Regions from separate parts of the Bradyrhizobium sp. USDA 4353 genome, predicted to be linked through region 1. Evidence: predicted binding sites of a transcription regulator. Region 1 holds the regulator's gene; each other region holds the start of a gene.
What was found. Region 1 encodes LexA, which represses DNA repair genes until DNA is damaged. Its sites were predicted from a motif close to TGTTCNNNNTGTGTTCNG; they were not measured.

Region 1 (7,200 bases):
GGGCGGGTTCGCCCTGCGCTATGCCGCGACCATGCAGGGCCTGCGCGATGCGATCGATGCCCGCATCCGTGCAAGGCTGAGTGGCGACGAGCGCGCCATCGCCACCGCGCTGCTGACCGGGCGGCGCGACGCCATCACGCCCGATGTCAACGACGCGATGTTCATCTCCGGCCTTGGCCACGTGCTGTCGATCTCCGGCTATCACATGGCGGTCGTCGCCGGCGTCGTGTTCTTCGCGGTGCGCGCGCTGCTCGCGCTGATCCCCGGCCTCACCGTCAGTCATCCGATCAAGAAATGGGCAGCCGCTGCGGCGCTGGTCGCGGCGGCGTTCTATCTCCTACTGTCCGGCGCTGAGGTCGCGACGCAGAGATCGTTTTTCATGACAGCGGTCGTGCTGATCGCCGTGATGGTCGACCGCCGCGCCGTCACCTTCCGCACGCTCGCGGTGGCCGCGATGATCGTGCTGATCGCCGCTCCCGAAGCGCTGGTGCATCCGAGCTTCCAGATGTCGTTCGCCGCAACGCTCGGCCTCGTCGCGCTGGTGCAGTTCGGCCTGCCAAAGCTGTTCGCGACGCCGGACTCATCGACCGCGCAGCGCATCGCGCTGTGGGGCGGCCGTGAGTTGGCCATGCTGCTGCTGGCCTCGCTGATCGCGGGGCTCGCAACCACGCCCTATGCCGCTTTCCATTTCCATCGCATCACGCCCTATGGCGTGCTGGCCAACCTCGCCGCGATGCCGGTGGTCTCGGCGCTGGTGATGCCCGCGGGACTGCTGGGGCTATTGGCGGCGCCGTTCGGGCTCGATGGCGTCTGCTGGACGCTGATGGGCTGGGGCATCGACTGGATGATCGCGGTGACGCGCTGGGTCGCCGCGCTGCCCGGCGCCGTCGGGCGCATGGCCGCGTTCGGCATCGGCCCGCTGATCCTGGCCAGCCTGGGCCTGATCCTGATCGGCCTGCTGAGGACGCCGTTGCGCTGGTCGGGCGCGCTGATGCTGACGGCGGCAACGCTGTGGGCGTTCGTCGCGCCGCTGCCCGACATCCTGATCTCCGGCGACGGACGCGCGGTGGCCGTGCGCGGCGGCGACGGGCGGCTGCATGTGATGCGCAGCGGCAAGGACGTGTTCGCGACCCGCGAGTGGCTCGCGGCCGATGCCGATGCGCGCCTGCCGACCGACTCGTCGCTGGGTGACGGCGTGTCCTGCGACCAGGCGGGCTGCGTCGTGGCGCTGGCCGATGGCCGCCTGGTCGCGATGGCCTTGCGCGCCGATGCGCTGGCCGACGATTGCGCCCGCGCTGCGCTGATCGTGACCATTCGCGCCGCGCCGTCGTCCTGCGCGGCCGGAGTGATCGACCGCCAGCGATTGCAGCAGCAGGGCGCATTGATGCTGACGCGCCAGGGCCGCGGCTTCGCCGTCACGCCTGTCCGCGCCGCCGGCTCCGACCGCCCATGGGCGCCGGCACCACCTGATGCGACCGAGTTCGAGCCGACATTGGCGCCGCGCGCGCCGACGCCGCGCATTCAGGATGCGACGCCGCCCGAGACAGAGCAGGGCGCCGACGATTAGTTCGGTGGATCGGAGATCGCCGAGCGGCGGCCCTCGAGTCCGGCAGAAGCCGGCCGAGGGCCGCCGCAGCGTTGGCGCGCGATCCGAGGAATGCGATCCGTTGGCGATCAGATCGTCAGGTGATGCTGATGCGCCGGATCGATGGGGTCTGCACGGTCGGCCGATCCTCCGCCTGGTCGGGACGGGGCTCGCCGGGCTGCTTGGTGACGGGCAGTTGCAGCACGGTGACGCGCTGGCCCTCGCAGAGCTGTGTGACCAGCACGTGGCGCCCATCGGCGAACTCGATCGCGTCGTGGTGGCGATCGGGAATGTGCTTCTCGATGGTGTTGAACTTGGCGACGCGCTCGCGGATGGTCCGCGTCCACAGCCAGCGGCTGTCGTAGCGGACGTCCTCGGCGAAGGCGAGCTCGGTGCCGGGCAGCATGCACACCGCAACGGTCGGCTCGCTTTCCAGCGCGAAGCCGCGGGTTGCAGTGCCGCGGAACGTCGTCGAGATCAGCGTCTCGCCGACTTTGGCGGGACGGGAGGCAACGGCATGGAGGCTGTAGTCACACATCGGATCGCTCCTCGTTCAGAGATAGCTGACCCACGCTCCCCCCGGACAGGCGCAGGCCTCTATCAGAGTGGACATCAGGAGCGATGTTAGCGCGCGCTTCGCGGCATTTCTGCGCTGATCTGCAGCACGTGCGGCCGCCGACGATCACAAGCGTTTGAGCGTGCCGCGCTGCACATCATAGCGTGCGCTTGCGCGTGACTTGTTCTTGAGCGGCGCGACGAAGCGCGTCCATGCGCCGCCGATCGATTGTGCATCTCGCCCCGCGAGTCGCGATGCATGATCGCGACGGCGCAGCCTGCGTGATCAGTACTTGCGATACAGCCCGACCAGCTTGCCCTGGATCTTCACCCGGTTGGGCGGCAGGATGCGCACCTCATAGGCGGTATTGGCCGGCTCCAGCGCGATCGATGCGCCGCGGCGGCGGAAGCGCTTCAGGGTCGCTTCCTCGTCGTCGATCAGCGCCACCACGATGTCGCCGGTATCGGCCGACTCGTTACGCTGGATCAGCGCCATGTCGCCGTCGAGGATGCCCGCATCAACCATCGAATCACCGCGCACCTCGAGCGCGTAGTGCTCGCCATTGCCGAGCATGTCGGCCGGCACGCTGATGGTGTGGCTGCGCGTCTGCAGCGCCTCGATCGGCGTACCCGCAGCGATCCGGCCCATCACCGGCACGGCCACGGGACGCTCGCCATCGTCCAGCGCCGGTGTCGAGGTGCGGACCTTGCCGAGATTGCCCTCGATCACCGACGGCGTGAAGCCGCGGCGGTTGCCGGCGGCCTGCGACAGCTCGGGCAGCTTGATCACCTCGATGGCGCGGGCACGGTTGGGCAGCCGGCGGATGAAGCCGCGCTCCTCCAAGGCGGTGATCAGGCGGTGAATGCCGGACTTCGAGCGCAGGTCGAGCGCGTCCTTCATCTCGTCGAAGGACGGCGGGACGCCGGCCTCCTTCAGCCGTTCGTTGATGAACCGCAGAAGTTCGTACTGTTTGCGCGTCAGCATCTCGACCTGGTCCCCGGTTTGATGTCGTCCGACTCGCGAGCTCCTCGATCCGAGCGCCTCAATCGGAGCTTCTCGATCTCTCGGCGGGCCGGACGAGCGTCTTCGCGTCGTTCCGCAACATACTAAAAACAAATCATGAACGGACACTATCTGTTCGATGTGTGTTCCGCAATCCTAAAAATATGGTGAACGGACCGGGCTTTGCCGGGGGAGGTTGCTTAGTTCGGCAGGCGCAGGATCTCGCAGGGGCTTCCCGCGGGGGCCTTCGGCGCAAAGGCTGGACGAATGACGAGCGCCTGCGAGAGCGCGAGATTCCCGAGCAGCGATGAATCCTGCTGCGTCACAGGAGTTGCGACCAGCGTGCCGTCGGCGCGCTCCTCGAGCTGCGCGCGCAGATAGTCCTCGCGCGAATCATTTGCGCTAAGCTCGCGGCCGAGCAGGGCGGTCTCGCGCGGCAACCGTGCCTCGCGGCCGAGCAGGCTGCGAATCAGCGGGACCAGAAACAGGATCGCGCAGACATAGGACGACACCGGATTGCCCGGCAGGCCGATCACGCGCATGCCGCCGAGCCGCCCGTGCATCATCGGCTTGCCCGGCCGCATCGCGATCTTCCAGAACGCCATCTCGACGCCTTCGGCCTCGAGCGCCTGCTTGACCAGGTCGTGGTCGCCGACCGAGGCGCCGCCGGTCGTGACCAGAATGTCGGCCTCGGCCTCGCGCGCCCGGCGGATGCCGGCGACCGTCGCCTCGAGCGTGTCGGCGGCGATGCCGAGATCGATCGGCGTCGCGCCCTCGCTGCGCATCAGCGCCCGCAGGCCATAGCCGTTGGAATAGACGATCTGGCCGGGGCCGGGCGCCGAGCCTGGCATCACCAGCTCGTCGCCAGTGGCGAGCAGCGCCACCTTGGGCCTGCGCCGCACCGGCAGCGCCGGATGATTCATGCTGGCCGCGAGCGACAGGTCGCGGTCGCTGAGCCGGCGGCCGGCCTTGAGCAGCACCATGCCTTGATGGAAGTCGACGCCGGCAGGGCGGATGTGCCGGCCCTTGATCGCGGGCTCGTTGATGACGACGTCGCCGGCTTCGGCGCACGTGTCCTCCTGGATCACGACCGCGTCGGCGCCCGCGGGCACGACGCCGCCGGTGAAGATGCGCGCCGCCTCGCCGGGACCGATCACGCGATCGAACGGCCGCCCGGCCGCGACCTCGCCGATCACCCTCAGCCGTGTCCCGCTCGTGGTCGCGTCCGCCGCGCGCAGCGCGTAGCCGTCCATCGCCGACATCGCCTCCGGCGGCTGCGTCCGCAGCGCCGCGAGGTCATACGCCAGCACCCGGTGGAACGCCTCGTCCAGCCCGACCTGCTCCGCGGCCAGCGGCTCGGCGCCGGCGAGCACCGCGGACAACGCATCGGACACCGGCATCAGGGCCATCAGAGTTCCTTTGGACGGAGACGGGCAAATCGACTGAATCGCCTTCTAACCGAACGCGCACAGCGCGGCCAAGGGCCTAAGCCGCTCTCGCGCTTCCGGATCGTCTGAGGCGCCTTGCTCCGGACGCCGCCTCACGATCCCGCGAGACGCTCCCATCAGTCCGATCCATTTCCAAGCCGTTCTATCCCACAGCCAGGCGACAGGCGGCGCGCTCGGTCGTGTGCAGGATGTCGGCCACCATGTTCCGCAGCCAGGCCGATGCAGCATCACGGTCCAGTTGCAGCGGCCATACCATCGAGACGGCAGGCAGCCGCAGCGTCAACGGTGCGGGGCAGAGCGCGAGCCCGAAGCGCGGACCGTAGAGTCGTGCCATCCGGGTCGGTATCGTCGTGATCACCGGCGCTGCGGCCACCGTCGCCAGCACGCTAAGGAAGTCCGAGGAGGCCGAGACCACGTTGAGCTCGGTACCGATCTCATCCAGCGCCGCTTCCAGGCAGCCCTGCAGGCTGTTGGTCAGCGTCACCAGCGCGTGCGGAAGCGACAGGTAGTCGGCGAGGCTGATCGGCGTCTTCATCGCGATACGCGCGGGGTTGTAGACGCAGCTCAGCGCCTACTCGAACAGGAGCTGGGATCTGTGCCGCTGCGCGACGGCCTCGAAGCAGCCGACGGCGACATCCAGGGCGCCCTCGTCGAGCAGACGATGCACCTCGTTGCGTTCCGTCGGCCGGCTCAAAAGCCTTACGCCCGGTGCCGAACGACGCAGCATCGCCGTAAGCTCGGGGATCAGCAGCAGCTCGACCTCGCTCGAGAATCCCAAGCGGATGGTGCGCTGCTCCGTCGCCGGATCGAACTCCGGCGCCGCGTGCAGCGCAGCCTGCATCTGCGCGAGCGCCGCCCGGACAGGTCCGGCGAGCACCGCGGCCTTCGGAGTCGGCTGCATGACGGTGCCGACGCGGACGAACAGCTCGTCCTGCAGCAGCACGCGAAGCGTCGACAGCGTGTGGCTCATCGCGGGCTGCCCGACCTTGAGGTGGGCAGCCGCCCGCGTCACGCTGCGCTCCTGCATCAGTGCGTCGAAGGCGACCAGCAGATTGAGATCGAAGGACCGGAGATCGAAGTGATCGATGGACTGCATGAGTTGGATCGATTTGAGCAATGTCTGACCTAATCGTAGATCTCGGTCCAGACAAGACCCATTGCTCCGATCGAGGCCGCAAGCATGCAGGACATCACGACCTATCGCGTCGGCGACGCGACCATCACCAAGATCTTCGAAATCGGTCTCGACGCCGTCGAAGGCGATTTCCTGTTTCCAGGCGTGGACCCCGCCAGCATCGCTGCAGAGCGCGGCCGGTTTGGGCCGGGATCGATCGATCCGCGCACGGGATCGTTGCGCCTCAGCATCCATAGCTGGCTCGTGCGCACGCCCGAGCGGGTGGTCCTGATCGACACGGCCACGGGCAACGACAAGGAACGGCCAGGTGCGGCAGTTCTACACCGCTTGAACGAACCGTTTCTCGACCGCTTGCGCGCCGCTGGCGTTGCCCCGGCGGATGTCGAGTTCGTCCTGATCACGCATTTGCATGCCGATCACGTGGGTTGGAACACTCAGCTGTCCGATGGCCGTTGGACGCCGGTGTTTCCGAACGCGCGCCACGTGTTCTCGAGCCGTGAGCGCGCCTATGTCGCGGCGCTCTCGGCCGGTGACGGCTCGGACGCCGCGATCAGGGACGCGGCGGGGCTCGGCCCCATGCGGCATCCGCCGCTGCCGGGGGTCTACGAAGACAGCGTGCGGCCAATCATCGAGGCCGGCCTCGCGCGCGAGATCGTGGTCGATGGCAGCGAAGTCGTGGATGGCTTCCGTTTTCTGCCAAGCCCCGGCCACAGCATCGATCACGCCTGCATCAGCTTCAGCTCGCGTGGCGAGCGCGCGCTGTTCTGGGGCGACGTGATGCATCATCCGCTGCAGGTCGCGCGTCCGGATTGGAATTCGGTCTATTGCGAGTTTCCCGAGGCGGCGCGGACCGCGCGCCGGTGGGCGATGAACCATGCTGCGGAGACCGACTCGCTGGTGTTCACCACTCACTTCGCCGAATCCTCGGCCGGGCGCGTCAGCCGCGACGGCGACGGGTTTGCCTGGTCCTTCGCCTGATCGGAGATGGCCATGACCGAGACCGCTCCGTCCTCCTCGCCCGTCATGTCCGAGCGCCGCCTGATCGAAGGACCGGCGCCCGATGTGAAGCTTCAGCTCATCAATAAGCGTCGGCGCGATCTGCAGCGTTTCTCTGCGGAGCGAACCCTCGTGATGATGCACGGCGCCACCTTTTCGTCGGCAAGCCTGTTCGACGTCGCGGTCGGAGGCGCCTCGTTCATGGATGTCCTGGCGCAGGCCGGCTACGACGTCTGGGCCGTCGACGCGCGCGGCTATGGCGGCTCCAGCCGGCCGCCGGAGATGTCGCGCGCCCCGGAGCAAGGACCTCCATTGGTCAACGCGCGGACCGCCTTGGACGATTTCTCCGCCGCGGTGGACTTCATCCGCGGGCACCGCGACATCCCGCGCGTCAACGTGCTCGGAATGTCCTGGGGCGCTACGATCGCGGGCGCGTTCGCGAGCGCGGCGGGCGCCAAGCTCGAGAAGCTCGTCCTGG
Region 2 (7,200 bases), 120 kb from region 1:
ACCTGGAACAACGTGCTCTGGTACGTAAAGGGCGGCGCTGCTGTCGCCGGCGAGAAATACACCGGTCTCGCCACCGGAACGGGGACGGCCTTCGATCAGTTCAGCAGCACGCGCTGGGGCGCCACCGTCGGCACCGGCGTCGAGGTCGGCTTCGGCAAGAACTGGTCGGTCGGCGCCGAGTACGAGCACATCTTCATGGGCAATAAGGCCCTGAACTTCACCGGCATCCCCGGCGGCGCGGCGACCCGGACCGACACGGTGGGCCAGGACGTCGACATGGCGACGGTGCGCGTCAACTACCGCTGGGGCGGCCCGGTCGTCTCCAAGCACTGAGTCGCGCCGCGCGCGGCAATCTCGCCCGGCTGCCGCCGGCTTTCTGCCACGGCTTGGCGTGAGCCCGAGCACCGGCCTCGCACGCCCTGCCCTGCGGCATCCCGCGACCCCGCGGCCCCATTTACGTCCGCTTAAGCACGATCGACACATCTGGCCGGGCCTGCGCAGCCGGTCACCGCTTTAGAAATCACTCTCTCCTACAACCAGCAGCAAACGACAAACGGCCGGATCGGAGGGATCCGGCGGGCTCGTTCTGGGACTGGGGAGAGAACCTATGCAGAAGACCACCTTGATCGTGACTGCCGGCGCCGCATTGCTCGGACTGGCTCCGGCATCCGCCGCCGACTTCGCCACGCGTCCGTATGGCAAGGCGCCGCCGCCGGCCTATGTCACGCCGCTGCCGAGCTGGGCCGGCTTCTATCTCGGCCTCAATGGCGGCGCCGACTGGAGCCGCAATTGCTGGACGCTGAACAATGTCGGCGGCCTCCCCGTCGCGCCGACGCAGTCCGAGGGCTGCCGCACGGCGAGCAGCGGCCTGATCGGCGGCCAGGTCGGCTATCGCTGGCAGGCCGCCAACTGGGTGTTCGGCGTGGAGGCTCAGGGCAACTGGACCGACCTGAAATCGTCGAACGCCAGCACGGCAGCCTTTGCGGCCGGCATCACCAACAACACCAAGACCGACGCGATCGGCCTGTTCACCGGCCAGGTCGGCTACGCCTGGGACAACGTGCTCTGGTACGTGAAGGGCGGCGCCGCGGTCACGCACAACAAATACACCGGCACCGCCAATGCCGCCGCACCGTTCGCCGTCGGGACCCCGCTGGACTCCGCCAGCGAGACCCGCTGGGGCGGCGTCGTCGGCACCGGCGTCGAATACGGCTTCGCGCCGAACTGGTCGGTCGCCGTCGAGTACGATCATCTCTTCATGGGCTCGCGCGACATCACCTTCCCGGCCACGGCCCTGGTGAACTCGCGCGTCGACACCATCAAGCAGGACGTCGACATGGCCACGGTGCGGGTGAACTACCGATTCGGCGGCCCCGCCGGCACCCGCTACTGAGCGAAAAAGCGGCTTCTCGGAGCCCTTCCAAAGGCCGGCGATGACGCCGGCCTTTTTCATGTCCGCAGCTCGGCATCGGCGCGGCGGTTTTGTGTTAAATATTTGATTTATAACGCTTTTTACCCCCTGTGGCAGGCGCGTTACAGCATCTCCGGGATGCCGCGTGTATGAATTTTTCCATCGCTTGTCATTCCAACTCCTTGGGGGAGAATTTGATGAAGAAGTTGTTTGTGATCACGACGGCTCTCGTCGGCATCGCAACCGCCACGTCCGCTTCGGCGGCCGACCTGGCGGCCCGCCCGTACACCAAGGCGCCGCCGATGATGGTCGCCATCAACGACTGGAGCGGCTTCTACCTCGGCATCAACGGCGGCTACGGCACCAGCCGCAATTGCTGGACGATCGTGAACGGCCCGGCCGAGGGCTGCCACAACGCCACCGGCGGCACGGTCGGCGGTCAGTTCGGCTATCGCTGGCAGATGAGCTCGGTCGTGTTCGGCCTGGAGGCGCAGGGCAACTGGGCTGATCTCACCGGCAACAACGTCACCCCGGTGTTCGCGCCCGATCGCAACCGCACCAAGCTCAACGCCTTCGGCCTGTTCACCGGCCAGATCGGCTATTCCTTCGGCGACACCCTGATCTACGCCAAGGGCGGCGCGGCGTTCACCGACACCAGGTACGAGATCTTCTCCGGCGTGATCAACAGCGTGCTGGCCGCCACGACCCTGCACAAATGGGGCGCCACCGTCGGCGCCGGCGTCGAATACGCCTTCGCGCCGGGATGGTCGGTCGGCCTCGAGTACGACCACCTGTTCATGGGCAACACCAACGTTCCGTTCCGCGGCGCGGTGTTCACCCAGACCGACAACATCAAGCAGGACGTCGACCTGTTCACGGCGCGCGTGAACTACCGCTTCGGCGGCCCCGTCGTGGCGAAATACTGATCGACCGATCCAACCAACCACGAGTTCCAAAGGCCGGCGAAAGCCGGCCTTTTTTGTTGCCTGGATGACACCTCGATCTCCCGGCCACACCCGGAACCAAGCATTTGAGTCACAATGGCTTTCGGGTCCCTGCCCGCAAAAACGCGGTTTGGCCGCGAGTGTGGCTTCAGGGTGACGGTAATCCGCACGGAACCCGGCTATAGGGTGATCGTCAACTTGAACGGGTGAGTCTGTTTCGTGCGTGAAAGCTTCGGTGCGACGCGGACTTCGAGGAATAAACTGGAGACAAGAATGAAGAAGATCCTGCTTGCGACCGTGGCCCTGGCCGCCCTGGCTGCTCCCGCTGCCGCTGCCGATCTTGCTGCGCGTCCGACCTACACCAAGGCCCCGGTTCTCGCGCCGGTGCAGACCTGGACCGGTTTCTACATCGGTGCGATGGGCGGCTACGCCAGCCAGACCGATGATGGCATCAAGGGCGGCTTCGCCGGCGGCACCGTCGGCTACAACTGGCAGCAGGGCGCTGTCGTGTTCGGTCTCGAGGCTGACGCTGCCTGGGCTGATATCAATCGTTCGGCCGCCGGCGTCGTGTTCGTCCCGGGCGTCGGCAACCTCGGCGTGAACGCCGCTGCCAAGATCCAGGACTGGGGCACCGTTCGTGGCCGTATCGGCTACGCCTTCGGCCCGACCCTGCTGTACGCGACCGGTGGTTACGCCTGGGCTGACACGAAGCTGAGCGCTGGCATCGTTGGCGTTGCAACCGCCTCCGACAGCCACGTTCACAACGGCTGGACCGTCGGCGCTGGCGTCGAATACATGTTCGCTCCGAAGTGGTCGCTGAAGGGCGAGTACCTCTACAAGAGCTTCGCCAGCCAGAACTACACCTTCAACCTGCTCGGCGTGACGGCGACCCAGGCTTCGGGCTCGTACGACATCCACTCCGTTCAGGTCGGCGTGAACTACCACTTCTAAGAACTTCGGCCTCCGGGCCAACGCACAGGCCTCCGCTCCACAAGAGCGGAGGCTTTTTCTTTGCCGCCTCCATGTCTTGATTGATCGCCGGACCGGCCGCACCTGCCCCGCGAATGGCGGACCGGTTCCGCTCCTGCCACTCGCTGCCATGCTGCGAGCGCATTGTTGATGATTCGCTCGGGGCACTGGAAATCCAGCCTCGTTCTTCCTACGTTCCGACGATACCTTTTCCCCCTGGCGTCCGAGGGCCGGTTTCCGGCAGAACGCGCCTGCAACGATGGCGCAGCCTCGCGCCGTGGGACGAATCGTCATGGATGAAGTGCTCAAGGCCAAGCAGCGCGCGCAAGCCAACTCGTCGAGCCTGCGGGCGATCACCATCCGCGGCGCCCGCGAGCACAATCTGAAGAACATCGACGTCGAGATCCCGCGCGACAAGCTCGTGGTGTTCACCGGGCTCTCAGGTTCCGGCAAATCCTCGCTCGCCTTCGACACCATCTATGCCGAAGGCCAGCGCCGCTACGTCGAATCGCTCTCGGCCTATGCGCGCCAGTTCCTGGAGATGATGCAGAAGCCGGATGTCGACCAGATCGACGGCCTGTCCCCGGCGATCTCGATCGAGCAGAAGACGACGTCGAAGAATCCGCGCTCGACTGTGGGCACCGTCACCGAGATCTATGACTACATGCGCCTGCTGTGGGCGCGCGTCGGCGTGCCCTACTCGCCCGCCACCGGCCTGCCCATCGAGAGCCAGACGGTGTCGCAGATGGTCGACCGCGTGCTGGCGCTGCCCGAGGGCACCCGCCTCTATCTGCTGGCGCCGGTCGTGCGCGGCCGCAAGGGCGAGTACAAGAAGGAGCTCGCCGAATATCTCAAGAAGGGCTTTCAGCGCGTCAAGATCGACGGCACCTTCCATGAGCTCGCCGAGGCGCCCACTCTCGACAAGAAGTTTCCCCACGACATCGATGTCGTCGTCGACCGCATCGTCGTGCGCCCGGACATCGGCCAGCGTCTCGCCGAGAGCTTCGAGACCGCGCTGAAGCTCGCCGAGGGCTTGGCCGTCGTCGAGTTCGCCGATGCCCCCGCCTCCGCCGCGCCGGCCGAGGAGAAGGAAAAGAAGAAGACTGCCAAGATCCACGACAAGAGCGGGCCGGAGCGCATCCTGTTCTCGGAGAAGTTCGCCTGCCCGGTCTCCGGCTTCACCATCCCCGAGATCGAGCCACGGCTGTTCTCGTTCAACAATCCCTACGGCGCCTGCCCGGAATGCGGCGGCCTCGGTGTCGAGCAGCATGTCGACGCCGACCTCGTGATTCCCGACAAGGACGTCACCCTGCGCAAGGGCGCGATCGCGCCGTGGGCCAAGTCGTCCTCGCCCTATTATTTGCAGACGCTGACCGCGCTCGGCAAATTCTACAAGTTCACCTTGGACACCAAGTGGAAGGACCTGCCGAAGAAGACGCAGAACGCGATCCTCCACGGCTCCGGCGACGACGAGATCAAGTTCACCTATGAGGACGGCGTCCGCGCCTACGACACCAAGAAGCCGTTCGAGGGCGTCATCACCAACATCGAGCGCCGCTTCCGCGAGACCGAAAGCGAATGGGCCCGCGAGGAGCTCGGCAAATACTTCAACGACGTCCCCTGCGCCGGCTGCAAGGGTTTTCGGCTCAAGCCTGAGGCGCTGTGCGTCAAGGTCGGCGGCAAGCATATCGGCGAGATCTCCGATCTCAGCGTGAAGGCCGCCGGCGAGTGGTTCGCCGAGGTGCCGAAGCAGCTCAACGCGCAGCAGACCGAGATCGCGACGCGCATCCTGAAGGAGATCCGCGACCGTCTCACCTTCCTGCTCGATGTCGGCCTGAACTACCTGACCCTGGCGCGCTCCTCCGGCACCCTGTCCGGCGGCGAGAGCCAGCGCATCCGTTTGGCCTCGCAAATCGGCTCGGGCCTGACCGGCGTGCTCTACGTGCTCGACGAGCCCTCGATCGGCCTGCACCAGCGCGACAACTCCCGCCTGCTCGACACGTTGAAGCGGCTGCGCGACCTCGGTAACACCGTGATCGTCGTCGAGCATGACGAGGACGCCATTCGCCTGGCCGACTACGTGCTCGACATCGGTCCGGGCGCCGGCACCCATGGCGGCCATATCGTCGCCGAGGGCACGCCCGCCGAGATCATGCGCAATCCGAAGTCGCTGACCGGCAAATATCTCACCGGCGAGCTCGAGGTCGAGGTGCCGGAGCGGCGGCCGCCGAACCATCGCCGCACCATCAAGGTCGTCAACGCCCGTGGCAACAATCTCAAGAACGTCTCGGCCGAGATCCCGCTCGGCCTGTTCACCGCCATCACCGGCGTCTCCGGGGGCGGCAAGTCGACCTTGCTGATCGACACGCTCTACAAGGCGATCGCGCGCAAGCTCAACGGCGCCAACGAGGCGGCCGCGCCGCATGACCGCATCGAGGGCCTGGAGCATATCGACAAGATCATCGACATCGACCAGTCGCCGATCGGCCGCACCCCGCGCTCCAACCCCGCGACCTATACCGGCGCGTTCACGCCGATCCGCGAATGGTTCGCCGGCCTGCCCGAGGCGAAGGCGCGCGGCTACGAGCCCGGCCGGTTCTCCTTCAACGTCAAGGGCGGCCGCTGCGAGGCCTGCCAGGGCGACGGCGTCATCAAGATCGAGATGCACTTCCTGCCCGACGTCTACGTCACCTGCGATGTCTGCAAGGGCAAGCGCTACAACCGCGAAACGCTCGACGTGCTGTTCAAGGGCAAGTCGATCGCCGACGTGCTCGACATGACCGTCGAGGAGGCGGCCGAGTTCTTCAAGGCGGTGCCGCGCGTGCGCGACACCTTCGAGACCTTGCGCCGCGTCGGCCTCGACTACATCCATGTCGGACAGCAGGCCACCACGCTCTCAGGCGGCGAGGCGCAGCGCGTTAAGCTCGCCAAGGAGCTGTCCAAGCGCGCCACCGGCCGCACGCTCTACATCCTCGATGAGCCCACCACCGGCCTGCACTTCCACGATGTCAAGAAGCTCCTGGAGGTGCTGCACGAGCTGGTCGCCCAGGGCAACACGGTGGTCGTCATCGAGCACAATCTCGAGGTCATCAAGACCGCCGACTGGGTCATCGACCTCGGCCCCGAAGGCGGCGATGGCGGCGGCGAGATCGTCGCCTGGGGCCCGCCGGAAGACATCGTCAAGGCGCCGCGCAGCTACACGGGGCAATTCCTGAAGCCGGTGCTGGAAAAGTCCGCCAAGCCGAAGAAGCGCGGCCGTGGGGCTGCGAGCGAGGCGGCGGAGTAGCGCAGCCGTAGCCCGGATGAGCGATAGCGACATCCGGGTTCTCCTCGGACGCCGGCGATGACCAGGGATATCGCTGCGCTCATCCGAGCTACGGGGACAATGGATATTTGTTACGCCGTCATTGCGAGCGTAGCGAAGCAATCCAGGGCAGAGCGCTAGGGTCTGGATTGCTTCGCTACGATCGCAATGACGATCGCGGCAGCAGCCGTCGCCTCAACGAAAGCCCGTCGCTCAGCCAAGAGCGACGGGCTCGATCATTGCTCTATACCTCAACTCACCACCGATAATACCCTGATCGCGTCCCGTTGTTGTTTCCGCCCGGGCCGACGTCGCCTTGGGTCGAGCTCGGAGTCGGGTGGTTGGTGCCGTTATAGCCGGCGCCCCAGCCAGGGCCGTCATACGGGCCAGGCGCGACGGCGACGTAGCCTTCCTCGTAGACCGGGGCCGGCGCCCAGGCGTAGGAGTCGCGGTAGGCGTAGGTGCTGGTGACCTGGCCGCCATAGCCGTAGCCGCCGGGGCCGTATTCGCCGGCCGTGGCGCCGACCGTGCCCGTCACCACCGTCGCCGCCGCCAGCGCGGCCATCGTGATC
Region 3 (7,200 bases), 3.9 Mb from region 1:
CATCTCGCGAAACACGCCCTCGCGCTGCATCTTGCGTTTGAGAATGCGCAACGCCTTCTCGACGTCATTGTCACGAACGAGTACCTGCAAAAGCATCCTCCTTCTTCATCTCGCGATGAGTGTCTGTGGTGTGGAGTCGATCAGCGCGGCGCCAGCGATCACGCCACGATCAGCTTTGTCTGCTTCAGAATCAGAATGATGAGCTGAACGCGCTGTAATGAGAAACGTAATGAGAGCTGCGCCGAGACATGGTGATCCGCTTCGTATGAAGGCGGGAGCACGATCTGTCTCTCAGCCATCGATGGCCGGGCCGTTACCGATGGTGCTCAGCAAGATATGCGCGAACCCTTGATATTGCCAGCGCGTTGAGGTGCGGTGCCACCGGCCGCAAACTATATTTGCCGCGCGCCCTTGTAATCCCCAGGAAAGGGTCTACCTTCATATTGTTCGATTAGCCGCTGTGCCTTTCTGAATGTGCCCGCGGGCTATTTCCAAAGTCATCGCTCAGTTGAATGATGAGATCGTGCGGTGTTCGCGCGATGAATACGCTTGATAAAGCGCTTGGAGATAGACATGCAGGGTACCGTGAAGTGGTTCAACGGTCAGAAGGGTTTTGGTTTCATTCAGCCGCAGGACGGCGGGAACGACGTGTTCGTTCACATCAGCGCCGTCGAGCGTGCTGGTCTCGCTGGCCTGGCCGAAGGTCAGAAGCTGAATTACGACGTCAAGACCGACAAGATGCGCGGCAAGACCAGCGCAGAGAACCTCTCGCTGATCTGATCGCTTGATCGATCTCTAGCCATTTCACGGATGTACTGAAATGGCCGGTTTGCCCGCTCGATCTCATGGGTTGAGCGGGCTGCTCGCGTTTTTGAGGCCATTTGCAACTCTCGGGAAGGGATCGGTCGATGGCGACGAAGCGAGCATCAGAGCCTTCGGCTGAAAGCATCGCCCGCGCGCAGCGCCGGCAGCTCGCCGCCGAGGACGGGGCCAAGGCGATGGCCGAATGGGATCGGCGTGCGACCGCGGTCCGCAGCAATATGGAGCGGCTGCGCGCGCTCAGGCTTGCCAAGGAGGCGCAGGACGCAGCGACAGGCGTTGACGCCGCGTCGACCGCGACCACCAAACGGCGCAAGAAGGTCGCTCGATAGTTCGAACCGCGCGCGACGATGTTCGTTCTTGGTTTTGAAGCCAGCGTTCCGCGTACAGGTTCCACCTTCCTGCCGAGGAGGCTGATGTGCCCAAATCCGCCGCGAGAGACGTTCGCATTTCCAGGGACGATTCCGAGGGAGGCCAGATGATCGCCTTTGCGCTCGCAATCGGCTCGACGCGACAGGTCTGTCAGCTCGAGACCAGCTTCTGCACCCGCAACCAGGCGCTGGCCTATCTGCAACGAAACCGGACAACATTCGAGCAGCGCGCCCGCGAGCAGTTCGCGCGCGGCGAAGTCACGGACGGCGTGATTCATCTCAAGATGATCTGACGCGTCGCAGGCGCTGTGCCATTGAAGGCCGGCGCCGCGCGCGCCGCTCTATTCCGTCTTCTGCTTCACCGGCAGCGGCACGCGCTCATAGGTCGCCGGCAGATTGACCGGCCGGTAGTCCGTCGACTCCGCGATGCGCATCAGCACGCTCTCATGGATGAAGGCGCCGTCTGGAATGAGGCGCGGCTCGCAATCGGGAATGTAGAAGCCGAAATGCACCTTGCGTTCCGGCCATTCCTTGTACTTCGCCCGCTTCGGCAGATATTCGAGCACCCGCCAAGCAGGCGTCATCGAATTGTGCAGCGGGCCGCGGATGCTCGGCTCGACATAAGAGAACGGGCTGTTCTTGCGCTGGATGCCCCAGGCGAGCTGATTGACGGTGCGCGGATTGACCGCAAGCCCGGCCTCGACCGCCTCGTCGATCATCCAGAGCAGCGGGTATTTCGAGGCTGCTGATTGCGCCTCGGGATAGCCGCCGCCGACGTCGCAATGCACACCCGCGAACCACACCTGCTTGGCGTCCTGCGGTCCCGCCTTGGCCTTGTTGAAGCGGTTCGGCGTGAAGGTCTGCGGCATCTCCCAGGGCTTCAGCCGGAACATGCAGCGCCGCTCGTCCATCGCGGCCGCCTGACGAAAGATCTTGACGCTGGGATTGCTGATCGTGAACGCCAGCTCTTCCAGGCTCGGCAGCGCGAACAGCCGATCGGTGCGCGGCACGATGACGCTGGCGACCGTATCCCACACGCCGACGAAGTGGATGGTCGGCCAGCGCGACGAGGTGATGCGCGCGAACTGCGCCGCCTGGTCGTCACGGCTCTCCGGGATCGGGCCTTCCTCCTCGGTGCTTTCCAGCTCCCTGGTGATGCCGCGCCCGGCCTTCGGATTGTCCGAGGAATATTTCTTGTAGGCGATCACGCCGGACCCGGCGAGGTTGATCTGGTCGGGCGAGATCAGGCCGACCTTGTGGATCAGGCCGGCCAGCACGCGCACCGTATAGGCGCCGCGCGAGAAGCCGAACAGGAAGATCTTGTCGCCTTCCTCGTAGTGCGTCGCGACGAAGCAGTAGGCCTTGATGACGTTGTCATCGAGGCCGTAGCCGGTGGCGAGCCCGAGCACCATGTTGAAATTGGTCTTGAAGCGATGCCAGCTATCCGGCTGCGTCAGGGTGCCGACGCCGGGGTCGTAGAACACGGCCTGGTGCGGCGTCGTCTTGTCGGTTTTGCGCAGGCAACGATACAGCTTGAGGACGTTCGAGATGTTCTCGCTGATCTCGTTGCCGGTGCCGTCGCAGCAGATGACAATATTCTTCATGACAAAGGAATGTCCGCGATAATGCTACCGCAGCGAGTGTAGAACATCCGGCCGAGCTTGGGGAGGTTGATAGTCATGACACTTCGTCTGGGTCGCACGCCCAGACGTGCCGTGCTCGACGTCCTTGGCTGTCCTCGTGCGTCCGTGGCTGTCTAGCGAACGTGTGGTCACGACGTGCCCGGGGGCCTCACCGCCGCCGCGCATTCGTTGCGCGGGGCTGCGGAGCTGCCCGCAAACGAAAACGGCCGGATCTTGCGATCCAGCCGTTCTCCAAACTTGCTTTGCCGTCGTCCCGCTCGCGCCGGCCGGCGATCAAATCTATGAAGCTCAGCTCGCCTTGGCGATCGGAGCGGCCTCGGCGGCCTTCTTTTCGATGGCGCGCTTCAGCTCGAGGGCGCGCGGCGACAGCGCCGCGGCGTTGGCCTTCAGCAGATAGGCGTCGAGACCGCCATTGTGGTCGACGCTCTTGATCGCGTTGGTCGAGACGCGCAGGCGAACGTTGCGGCCGAGCACGTCCGAGATGAAGGTGACGTTGCACAGGTTCGGCAGGAAGCGCCGCTTGGTCTTGATGTTCGAGTGGCTGACCTTGTGGCCAACCTGGGGGCCCTTGGCCGTCAGTTCACAGCGCCGCGACATGGCAATAAATCCTCTCTCATCCCCGCCCTTCGTCCGCTCATATCGGCGGGCCGCGGGGGTCCAAAACTCGTCCAGCTCGTCTCTGGGAGATGCGGGTCTATAGGGGGGACGCGGCTTTTCGTCAAGGTTTTGAAGCTGCCGGCGAATCGCGGGCCTCCTGGCGGGCCGCAGCCGCCGTCCGGCCGCTGCGCGCGTGGAAGGCGGCCGCGACGGCCGGCCGCACTGCCCGTTCGGCAGAAAAGCGGACGTATAATCAAAGGTATAGCTCGCAGTTTAGACCATATAAAGGGCGCATTCCGGCGTGATGGATAGGATCCCGCGAACAACCTCCAGCGCCAGAATGGCGAGGTCCTGGCGCGGTGCCGGAAAATAAGGATGCGCGGTTCCGGCATGGCAGAGGGCGATCGTCCGGGGCTTTTCGGGCGTAAACCGCTGGACAAACCGCCGAAGTCGGACGGTTCGCGTTGTTCGAAGGCGTTTTTGGCTTAAGTAGCAAGGACGGCGCGCCGGATCAGTCCGGCGCTCAGGCAGGCGGATCGGCAGGATCATCCCTCACGTGACCATCATCTCGGCTCCCTCATTCCTCTCGCGTCGCCTGATCGCGGCCGGTTCCGCCCTTTGCCTGTTGCTGCTGGCGCAGAGCGCGCACGCTCAGGCCCGGCTGGACGCGCAATACGAGGCGTCGCTGGCCGGTATTCCCGTGGGGAAGGGCACCTGGGCGATCGAGATCGGCGACGATCAGTACGGCGCCTCCGCGCAGGGCGGCACCGCCGGCCTGCTGAAGAGCTTCTCGCAGGGCTCCGGCGCCGGCTCGGTGCAGGGCCGCGTCGTCAACGGCGCGCTGGTCGCCCAGAGCTACCAGGCCTCGACCACGACGGGAAAGAAGTCCGAGCAGATCCGTATCAACCTGCAGAACGGCAATGTGAAGGATTTCGCCATCGAGCCAACGCCGCCGGTCGATGCCGACCGCATCCCCGTCACGGACGCGCATAAGCGCGGCGTGCTCGATCCGATGACCGCGTCGCTGGTGAGGGTGCCCGGCAATGGCGAGTTGCTGTCGCCGGAGTCCTGCCGTGGCGCGGCGCCGATCTTCGACGGCCGGATGCGCTACGAGCTCAAGCTGGACTACAAGCGCATGGAGAACGTCAAGGCGGAGAAAGGCTATCGCGGCCCGGCGCTGGTCTGCGCGATCTACTTCACGCCGGTCGCGGGCTACATTCCCGACCGGCCGGTGATCAAATATCTCGCCCAGGCCCGCAACATGGAAGTGTTCTTCGTGCCGCTCGCCGGCACGCGGGTGCTGGTGCCGTTCCGGGTGGTCATCCCGACCTCATTCGGCACCGCGATGCTGGAAGCGACGACCTTCATCACCCAGGCGACCCCGCACGTCGCCAAGACGCAGTAGCGCTCTGCTCCCACTCTTGCCTGCACTGCGCGCCTCGCTCCGGACGCCGCGTCAGAGGCTGATACCAGGACTGCGGACGCGGTGCCGGGACGTCGAGGCTTCGGCTGCCTGATGGGCGCTGGAGCTGTCGCGGGATTTCCGTGCAGCACATCCCCGCAATGAGCAGTTCAACAGCGTGCATACCGATCCCGTCTCATCGCACGTGAATCCGTTTGACTCTTGCGCCGATCTGATTCGACTCGGGACTCGCGTGGACGCGCGCCGGTTCCCTCGCGAAAGCGTTGCTTGTGGAGCCCGCGAAAACTTGATCTAGTGCTGATGAGATCGCAGAGCGCGAGATGTTGCGGTGAACGAAGCCGGAAAGACGTTGGAGTCACCGATTCCTTCGTGATTCGTTCTCAAGGCGTTCCGAAGCTTAAGCTGCGTCCCTATATGCGTCACAATGTGAGACAGGGTGAGGAGCGCAGCCTCTCAGTAACGACGACAAATTAAGCATCCATCGCGCCTGACCCGCGCGCCTGCAACGCCGGCTTCGAGACCCAAATTTAACGAATGGCTTTTCCGTCTTCTTCGGCTGCCTCGCCTTTCGAGCGCATGTCCGACCGCGCATCCGACCGTGCTCCCGGAAGCGGCGTCACCGCCGTGCTCGGTCCGACCAACACCGGCAAGACACATCTTGCGATCGAGCGCATGCTTGCGCATTCCTCCGGCATCATCGGACTGCCGCTGCGGCTGCTCGCGCGCGAGGTCTACAACAAGATCGCCGATCGGGTCGGCAGCGAGGCCGTCGCGCTGATCACCGGCGAGGAGAAGATCAAGCCCAAGAATCCGCGCTATTGGGTCTCGACCGTCGAGGCGATGCCGCGGGATCTCGACGTGTCCTTCCTCGCCGTCGACGAAATCCAGATCGCGTCCGATCTCGAGCGCGGCCACGTTTTCACCGATCGCATCCTCAACCGCCGCGGCCGCGACGAGACGCTGCTGCTCGGCGCAGCGACGATGCGCCCGATCATCGAGCGGCTGTTGCCGGGCGCCTCGATGGTGACGCGGCCGAGATTGTCGCAGCTCGAATTTGCCGGCGACCGCAAGATCACGCGGCAGCCGCGCCGGACCGCGATCGTGGCCTTCTCCGCCGACGAGGTCTATGCGATCGCCGAATTGATCCGCCGTCAGCATGGCGGCGCCGCGGTCGTGCTCGGCTCGCTGTCGCCGCGCACGCGCAACGCGCAGGTCGCGATGTTCCAGAACGGCGACGTCGACTATCTTGTCGCCACCGATGCCATCGGCATGGGCCTCAATCTCGACGTCGATCACGTCGCCTTTGCCTCCGACCGCAAATATGACGGCTATCAGTTCCGCCGCCTGACGCCGTCGGAGTTTGCCCAGATTGCAGGCCGTGCCGGGCGCGCAACGCGCAACGGGACCTTCGGCACCACCGGGCGTTGTGCGCCGTTCGAGCCCGAGCTGGTCAACGCGCTCCAGAACCACACTTTCGATACCGTGAAGGTGCTGCAATGGCGCAATTCGAAGCTGGATTTCGCCTCGCTCGGCGCGCTGCAGGTGTCCCTGGCGCTGGCACCCGGTCATGAGGCGCTGACGCGGGCGCCGATCGCGGAGGATCTGCGCGTGCTCGATCACGCCGCGCGCGACGCCGAGGTGCGCGACATGGCGCATGGCGCCACCGCGGTCGAGCGCCTCTGGGAGACCTGCCAGATCCCCGATTATCGCAGGCTGTCGCCGGCCGCGCATGCGGAGCTGGTCACCACGGTGTTCGGCTTCCTGATGCAGAAGGGGCGCATTCCCGACGCCTGGTATGCGGCCCAGGTCGATCAGGCTGATCGCACCGACGGCGACATCGACACGCTGTCCGGGCGGATTGCACAAATTCGCACCTGGACCTTCGTCGCCAATCGGCCAGATTGGCTGCGTGACCCGGACTATTGGCAGGGAATTACCCGCGACCTCGAAAATAAATTGTCAGACGCCCTTCATGAACGGCTCACAGAGCGTTTCGTTGATCGTCGTACCAGTGTATTGATGCGGCGCCTGCGGGAGAACAGTGTTTTGAATACGGAAATCGGCAAGACCGGCGAAGTGATCGTTGAAGGGCACGCGATCGGCCGCCTGGATGGATTCACCTTCGCCCCTGACGCCGCCGAGGCCGGCTCCGAGGCCAAGGCCTTGCAGGCTGCTGCCCAGAAGGCGCTGGCCGGCGAGATCGAGGCGCGTGCCGAGAAGCTGTCCAATGCGCCGGACGAGCATATCGTGCTCACTGCCGACGGCACGCTGCGCTGGACCGGCGATGCCGTCGCCAAGCTGGTCGCGGCCGATGACGCCCTGCATCCGCGCCTGCGCATCATTGCCG
Region 4 (7,200 bases), 1.1 Mb from region 1:
ATCCTCAACGCCAACTACGTCGCGGCGCGGCTCGATGCGCATTTCCCGGTGCTCTATCGCAACGAACGCGGCCGCGTCGCGCATGAGTGCATCATCGATCCCAGACCGCTGAAGCAGACCAGCGGCGTCACCGTCGACGACATTGCCAAGCGGCTGATCGACTACGGCTTCCATGCGCCGACGATGAGCTTCCCGGTCGCCGGCACCTTGATGATCGAGCCGACCGAGTCGGAATCCAAGGCCGAGCTCGACCGCTTCTGCGACGCCATGATTGCGATCCGCAAGGAGATCGCCGAGGTCGAGCAGGGCCGCTTCACAATCGAGGCCTCGCCGCTGCGACATGCGCCGCACACGGTGCACGACATCGCCGATGACGACTGGACCCGCGCCTATCGCCGCAGCGAAGGCTGCTTCCCCGCGGGCACCTCGCGCACCGACAAATATTGGTGCCCCGTCGGCCGCGTCGACAACGTCTATGGCGACCGCAATCTGGTATGCTCCTGCCCGCCGGTCGACGATTACGCGCAGGCGGCGGAGTAGGCCGCCTCGGGCGCACCCCAATCAACCGGGCGCCACGGCTCGCGGCAGTCAACGCCGTCAGGTCCGTCAAGCTCCGGAGCGATCAGCGCCGCATGCCAACGCCAGAGATTGGCGTTCGTCAATTCGGTGCCGCCCACCAGCGCCGGATCGGGTTGTGGCTGCTGTAATCCTGCTCGCCCGCCAGGATGGCCTTGCCGAGCGATGTCAGCGACAGCGTGCTCGACTGGTAGCGCGCGAAGCGGTCGCGGCTGTCATGCATGTCGACCGAAAACGGCCATTCGGCGAGGCCCGAGATGGCCGGCGTCGGGGCAAGCGCCAGGCGGTCGAGCAACATGCCTCCCTCCCAATAGTCGTAGACGCGCCGTTGGAAGCGCTCCCGGTGATGCGGCAGCAGGTCGAAGGGGCGCCGGTAGCCCGCCGACAGCAATTCGAGCATTCTCAGCTCGGACGCGCCGAGACCCGTCGCAGCACCGGGAAGCTCGTCGAGCATCTCCTGCACCGCGCGCCGAAGCTGCGGCAGGATGCTGAGATCCTGCTTCAACAGATCGAACCAGGCTTGCGGCGTCGGCGCCCGAAACGCCTGCCAGGCCAGATGCCCAAGATCGAGATGGTCTCTCGTAAGCACGACACCTTCAATGGTCCGGCCGGCCGATCGTCCCGATGAAGCCTCGAAGACCGGCGCCTCGAGATGCCGCAGGACGATCTTCGACGCGATCTCCCCATGAAGGCGCAGATAATCCAACAGCCAGATCAGGACCAACTGATCGTTCGGCCGCGTCGCGATCCAGAGCTCGACGCTGTCGCAACGGTCGACAAGCTCGAGAAGACCGTGCCCCCGTCCGCCCACCGCCATGAAGTCACGACGCGAGGCAAAATCCAACCAATGACCCCTCTTCCGTCGCGCGGCACGCTCCTGGAGATGGGCCGCGAGCTCGGCATCGGCTGGCAGTGGTCCCCACACGAACCGATGGAGGATTGGCACCACCAGGTCGGCGAAACCGCCTCTCCGAAGCGCGCCGGCGCTGGGATCATCGGCCGTTACAATCAAGCGCGTCATGCGGTCGGCTCCGGCACGGCCTGATGGTCCAACACCTTCGCGATCGGATATCGACGCCAAGAGCTGGCGTCGGAAGGCCCGGTCCAGCAGCGCGGATGCGGTCCGCACGCGCGCTGTCAGTTGTTCGGATGGGAGACCGTGTCCGGTGTCCGGAAAAACACGCTCAATCCATCTGGAGACTGCCGCGGCCCAACAGGCTCAGGCTCAGGAGGCGCAGGCTGATCGGCGCAGATAGGGGACGCGTAGATCTAAGATGCACAGATTGACCAGAGCATCAGCAACTGCATGCGGGCTCCGGGCCGCCGACCTCCGACGTCCCGGGCACCCGCAGCGTTCCTAACCCTACTCCTCCGCCGGCTCCTCGCTGTCGCCGTCGTCGCGCTCGGCGTTGCCGGCCAGGATCTGCTCGGCGATGAGGCCGGAGTTCTGGCGGATCGCAGCCTCGATCTTGGCGGTCATGTCGGGGTTGGCCTTGAGGAACGTCTTCGAGTTCTCGCGTCCCTGCCCTAGCCGCTGGCTGTCATAGGAGAACCAGGCGCCGGACTTCTCGACGATGCCGGCCTTGACGCCGAGATCGAGGATCTCGCCCATCTTGGACACGCCCTCGCCATACATGATGTCGAACTCGACCTGCTTGAACGGGGGCGCCAGCTTGTTCTTGACGACCTTCACGCGGGTGGAGTTGCCGATCACCTCGTCGCGCTCCTTGATCGCGCCGATGCGGCGGATGTCGAGGCGGACCGAGGCGTAGAACTTCAGCGCGTTGCCGCCGGTGGTGGTCTCCGGCGAGCCGTACATCACACCGATCTTCATGCGGATCTGGTTGATGAAGATGACCATCGTGTTGGACTTGTTGATCGAGGCGGTCAGCTTGCGCAGCGCCTGGCTCATCAATCGCGCTTGCAGACCGGGCAGCGACTCGCCCATCTCGCCCTCGAGCTCGGCCTTCGGCACCAGCGCCGCCACCGAGTCCACCACCATCACGTCGACCGCCCCGGAGCGCACCAGCGTGTCGCAGATCTCCAGCGCCTGCTCGCCCGTGTCCGGCTGCGAGATCAGCAGCTCGTCGATGTTGACGCCCAGCTTGCGCGCATAGACCGGATCGAGCGCGTGCTCAGCGTCGATGAAGGCGCAGATGCCGCCCTTCTTCTGCGCCTCGGCCACGGTGTGCAGCGCCAAGGTGGTCTTGCCCGAGGATTCCGGCCCATAGATCTCGACGATGCGCCCCTTCGGCAGGCCGCCGATGCCGAGCGCAATGTCGAGCCCGAGCGAGCCGGTCGACACCGTCTCGACATCCATCGAGCGATCGTTCTTGCCCAGCTTCATCACCGAGCCCTTGCCGAACTGGCGCTCGATCTGGGACAGCGCAGCGGAGAGCGCCTTACTCTTATCCATGGAAGAACCTTCGACGATACGCAGGGCGGTGGCGGACATTGGCGCTCCTTATGGCGGGGATTCGCGGGATGGACAAACGGTTAACGAGGTCGGCCAGCAATCTTGAGGTGAATGTACTCCATCTGTTCTTTGTTCGCAATATGTTCTTTCGACTATCCGCACCCATTCACAGCTTCGGCAACGTGCCAACGCAGCCGCCTCGACGAGCATCGGCCAGAGCGCCGCGACGACATCAGCACAGTTCCAGCGTCTCACGCCGCGAACGCGGCAGGCCAGGATGCAACTAAAAATTGCGGGATGCGCGACGCGCTTGCGCCGGCTCTCGGGTTCTGCTTCCTCGGGAGAGATCCGATCCACCCCGCACCACTTCGATCCTCATGACCGCCTCCACCGACACCATCACGCTGTGGCGCCCTGTCGGCCCGAAGGAGCTCGCTTTGATCGAGGCCTCCGGCATGCGCGCATTTCCGCCGCGGCTGCCCGAACAACCGATCTTCTATCCCGTGCTGACCGAGGACTACGCGGTGAAGATCGCGCGCGACTGGAACGTTCCGGCGAGCGGCAGCGGCCATGTGCTGCGGTTCGAGGTGTTGCGCGACTTCATCGATCGCTATCAGGTGCAAGAGGCCGGCGGGCGCGACCATCTTGAGTACTGGATTCCGAGCGAGCATCTCGCTGAGTTCAACGCCGCCATCGTCGGGCTGATCGTCTGCGTCAAAAGTTTTCCTTGAAACAACCGGACTTCCGCTGACGTGCGAACACCGCACGTCCGTGGTTCTCCTGAGAAGAACGAAGTTCCAGCATCTCTTCTGCTTTTGTTCGGCTCATCCTCTAAGCAGCCGCTCGCTTTTCATGCAACCAATGAGCAGACGACGATGGAAGACTTGCGAGTTCCACCGACGATCGTCGCGCAACTTTGCGACCAGGCGAGCGACAACGCGAGACATCGTAGGCACCTCTTACGGCGAGACATGCGACACGTGTCACAGCAAGTTCCACTCAGCGGATCTTCGGGATCAATTCTGCCGGGGGATCACGCATAGCATGATGATCAGCAGGTGAAGCCGGCCGCTGACGCACCTCTTCGTGGTCGATGCTCCCGCCCCTCGCACGCCGCACACAACCGCAAGACGAGCAAATCTCGTTCGGTAAAATTGTCAAGCCGCCGGCTGCGTGACGCGCCTCACGCACCCCGAAGCGCAAAGCCCCCGGCAAACCACGGCCATTGTCATAAACTTTTGGTTGTGATACGAAAATCGGATCTTGGAGCGTGACAACGGATTTTTCAGCCCCGAATTTGTTTGTTCGTTTCCGATGATGATTGGCGCATGTCAACCGGCTCATTTGGCGAGTGATGTGCAGCCATGTGACATGCCATCTGCAGACGATTGCCGAGACAATGCTGCAGGCTCCGTCACTGTAGGCGCACGGCCCTGAAACCATCCGCGTCGAAAGAAAGCCCCGGACCCCATGTCCGGGGCTTTTGACGTTCGAGGTCGCAGCTCCGCATCCATCTCGATTTGTCATCGCGCGGAGCCGGAACGGATCGCCCTCGTTGCGCATCATCATGGCCGATGACACGCGATGATCTCAACTGCCGCTCGTGCAACGCCGGCCTGCAGCCTCGAGCTTCACTCCCGACGCGGTGTTGCCGGTGACAAGCGATGCCCGGCCTGCCACGTCGTACTGGAAACGGTGGACGGCGCGACGGAGGTCGCGTACCGCCTCGCGGTCGTCCCGGAGCGGATTTTCGATCCGCGCTGACCGCATGGAGGGCGGCCCATTCGGGTCGCAACGCGCCCGCGTAAAACCCGATCTGACCTGTTATTTGCAACCCTTGATTTGACGCAAGGCGCGCGTGCAAGTTGCCGGCTATTATACCAATGTCATTGCCGAACTGCCCTCGCCGGGAAGCTACGACGTTGACGGAGCCTCGGACCGCGGCGGTCCGAGGCTCGCTTACTCGCGGAGACATGACCGGACACGAAGTTCGCCTCGGCTTCGGCGCATCCGTGGTGCCAAGGCGGCATACTCTCGCGCACCCGCAACAACTAACAGCCGCCGCATCCGTCGACCGTATTTTACCGGAATTGATCCAGGGGGGTTTTCCGCTTCCATTTACGCCGCGTTCATCAAACCCAGCGGCCTGGGGCGGCCAGGGCTCACCGGTTTTGGCAATGCCGCTCTATTTCTTTCGTATCCGTAACGGCCACTTCTCAGGCGCGTCCGAGTATGGGACCGAGTGTGCCGATCGCAACGCCGCCTGGAAAGAGATGACCACTGTCTGCGCCGACATGGCCAGCAGCATCTCGCGCAAGCTCGCGGAGAACTCCGAGTGGCAGATGGAGCTGCTCGACGAGACGCGGCAGCCGGTGTTTCGCATCCGCATCGTGGCCGAGTCGCTGGATCAGGCCTGAGCCTGCTCTGCGCGGCAATCTCCATCAGGGGTCGAAAACGATCCCAAAACTACAACCCTAGATCGCAAAAGACAGGCCATTGCCTGTCATTTCGGCAGGCACTCTTGATCTAGATCAAGTAGGCAGGGTCCCTGCTGGCCGACACTTAAATTTGTATGGGTAATCTGATCTTCAAATGTCCGCGAACCGGAATGAACGTGCAGCATTGGCTGGAAGAGCCGAAGCCGGGCGATCCTGCATGCGCGTATGAAACCGTGGTCTGCAAGGCCTGCACGCGGCTTCACTTCATCAACCGCGACACCCGAAAGCTGCTTGGCGAGCGGGAATAAGCGGCTCGTGGCGGCTCAATCCGCGCTCGGCAATCGCCGCATCGTGAATTCGATTGCCCCGTCCGGGAGTTCGCGCCAGCTTTCCACGGCGCTCATATAGCCGGCCTTGGGATAGCGCGTCAGGTAGTCGCGCGCCTTGGCTCGCGCGGCCTCACGCGGCAGGGTGAAGGTGTCGCGCACGTAACCGTCCGGCTTCCGGCGCCGGGCCGCCAACCGGCTGGCAATGTCCCGCGGGCGCAACCCCATCGACGAACTCCAACACGTTGCACCCCGTCAATATAGACGAGGCTGCACGGAATCCGAGTCCGATCGTCATCGTTCCCGCTCTGCGAGCGGGGCGCCGCCTCCCCGGGCCAAGCGTCAGTTGGTGCTGGCGCCGGTCTTCGGCTTTTTCGCCGCAGTCGTCTTCACCGGAGGCGTGGTTTTCGGCGGCTCGGCGGTGCGCACATTGCCCCAGGGATCGGAAGCTGTCTTGGCGTCCGGGATCTTGCGCATGGTGTCCCTGTAGGCCCTGTCCCGCGCAGCCTCGGCCTCTTTCTCCTCCGGGGTCTTGGAAGGACCGTCGGCGAGAAGGTTGATGTTCGGCATCTGCGCCATTGCCGGCACGGCCCAGCACGTCAGCACGGCGACCGTCATCGTCACGATCAGCTTCTTCATTTGGTTACTCCCCGGTATTGGCCGCCTTATACCATTGCGCCGCCCTGCGCCAAGTCTCAGGCGCGTGTTGTCCCAGCGGTCCAGGGACCTCCCTGCCCCCGGGGAACGACGAGCCCGAGCCGTCACTGCAGCGGCGGCCGCGCATGTGAGGCCCACCATCAGCTCGACAGCGGGCCGCACAAGACCGGTCCGGGGCGAAGCCTGACGAGGCTATCGCATCGCGCTGTTGCCCTGCCGGCATTCAGCATAGGCTCCCAACTCCGGCCTTTTCAAGCCGCCGGATCGCGGCAAACCGCCCGGACCGCTGCGTCCGAGACTCGCGCTCCGATAACAAGACTGGCATCGAAACTGGAGGACGCTCGCTCGTGCCGAACGACACACCGGACTTCACCCTCGATCAGGCGCGGCGCCTGCTGGATGACGTGTTCGCCCCCTGGATCAAGGATCTTGCGCTGGTCGTCGAGGACATCGCGCCCTCCGCGCAGGGCGAGCCGGGCGCCATCCTGCGCCTGCCGTTCTCGCCGCGTCTGTGCCGCGACAACGGCGTCGTCTGCGGGCAGGCGCTGATGGCCTTTGCCGACACCGCCACGGTCATCGCGATGGTCAGCGCGAGCGGAGGCTATCGGCCGATGACCACGGTCGACCAGACCACGCACTTCATGCGCGCGGCCTCCTCCTCCGACGTGTTGGCCGATGCGCGTGTCGTCCGGCTCGGCCGCACGATGGGCTTCGGCCGGGTCACGTTGACGAGCGCCGCCGACGGCAAGCCGGTTGCAATGGTGTCGAGCGCCTTTGCGATGCTCTG

Region 2: a site for LexA is predicted at 3,507-3,524, ahead of uvrA (excinuclease ABC subunit UvrA). Genes of this name have one in related genera too.
Region 3: a site for LexA is predicted at 5,229-5,246, ahead of ACVILH_RS05475 (helicase-related protein). Genes of this name have one in related genera too.
Region 4: a site for LexA is predicted at 3,123-3,140, ahead of recA (recombinase RecA). Genes of this name have one in related genera too.

The regions. Positions count from the first base shown of each region.
Region 1 covers NZ_JBSSGB010000001.1:5,096,275-5,103,474, forward strand. Annotated here, with positions in the region: gene ACVILH_RS22980 (ComEC/Rec2 family competence protein) at 1-1,567, shown strand, start outside; gene ACVILH_RS22985 (hypothetical protein) at 1,683-2,123, opposite strand; gene lexA (transcriptional repressor LexA) at 2,427-3,125, opposite strand; gene ACVILH_RS22995 (molybdopterin molybdotransferase MoeA) at 3,344-4,552, opposite strand; partial or broken gene ACVILH_RS23000 (LysR family transcriptional regulator) at 4,734-5,687, opposite strand; gene ACVILH_RS23005 (MBL fold metallo-hydrolase) at 5,772-6,704, shown strand; gene ACVILH_RS23010 (alpha/beta hydrolase) at 6,717-7,200, shown strand, end outside.
Region 2 covers NZ_JBSSGB010000001.1:5,215,950-5,223,149, reverse strand. Annotated here, with positions in the region: gene ACVILH_RS23575 (outer membrane protein) at 1-333, shown strand, start outside; gene ACVILH_RS23570 (outer membrane protein) at 608-1,393, shown strand; gene ACVILH_RS23565 (outer membrane protein) at 1,609-2,337, shown strand; gene ACVILH_RS23560 (outer membrane protein) at 2,629-3,306, shown strand; gene uvrA (excinuclease ABC subunit UvrA) at 3,617-6,610, shown strand; gene ACVILH_RS23550 (hypothetical protein) at 6,885-7,200, opposite strand, start outside.
Region 3 covers NZ_JBSSGB010000001.1:1,231,407-1,238,606, reverse strand. Annotated here, with positions in the region: gene rpsU (30S ribosomal protein S21) at 1-90, opposite strand, end outside; gene ACVILH_RS05505 (cold-shock protein) at 574-780, shown strand; gene ACVILH_RS05500 (transcriptional regulator) at 909-1,151, shown strand; gene ACVILH_RS05495 (hypothetical protein) at 1,298-1,483, shown strand; gene ACVILH_RS05490 (T6SS phospholipase effector Tle1-like catalytic domain-containing protein) at 1,532-2,794, opposite strand; gene rpmB (50S ribosomal protein L28) at 3,122-3,430, opposite strand; gene ACVILH_RS05480 (DUF3108 domain-containing protein) at 3,987-4,835, shown strand; gene ACVILH_RS05475 (helicase-related protein) at 5,388-7,200, shown strand, end outside.
Region 4 covers NZ_JBSSGB010000001.1:4,039,760-4,046,959, reverse strand. Annotated here, with positions in the region: gene gcvP (aminomethyl-transferring glycine dehydrogenase) at 1-540, shown strand, start outside; gene ACVILH_RS18115 (DUF1835 domain-containing protein) at 659-1,705, opposite strand; gene recA (recombinase RecA) at 1,940-3,031, opposite strand; gene ACVILH_RS18105 (ADP-ribosylation/crystallin J1) at 3,370-3,723, shown strand; gene ACVILH_RS18100 (DUF6894 family protein) at 5,170-5,409, shown strand; gene ACVILH_RS18095 (hypothetical protein) at 5,601-5,738, shown strand; gene ACVILH_RS18090 (hypothetical protein) at 5,754-5,984, opposite strand; gene ACVILH_RS18085 (hypothetical protein) at 6,099-6,395, opposite strand; gene ACVILH_RS18080 (PaaI family thioesterase) at 6,761-7,200, shown strand, end outside.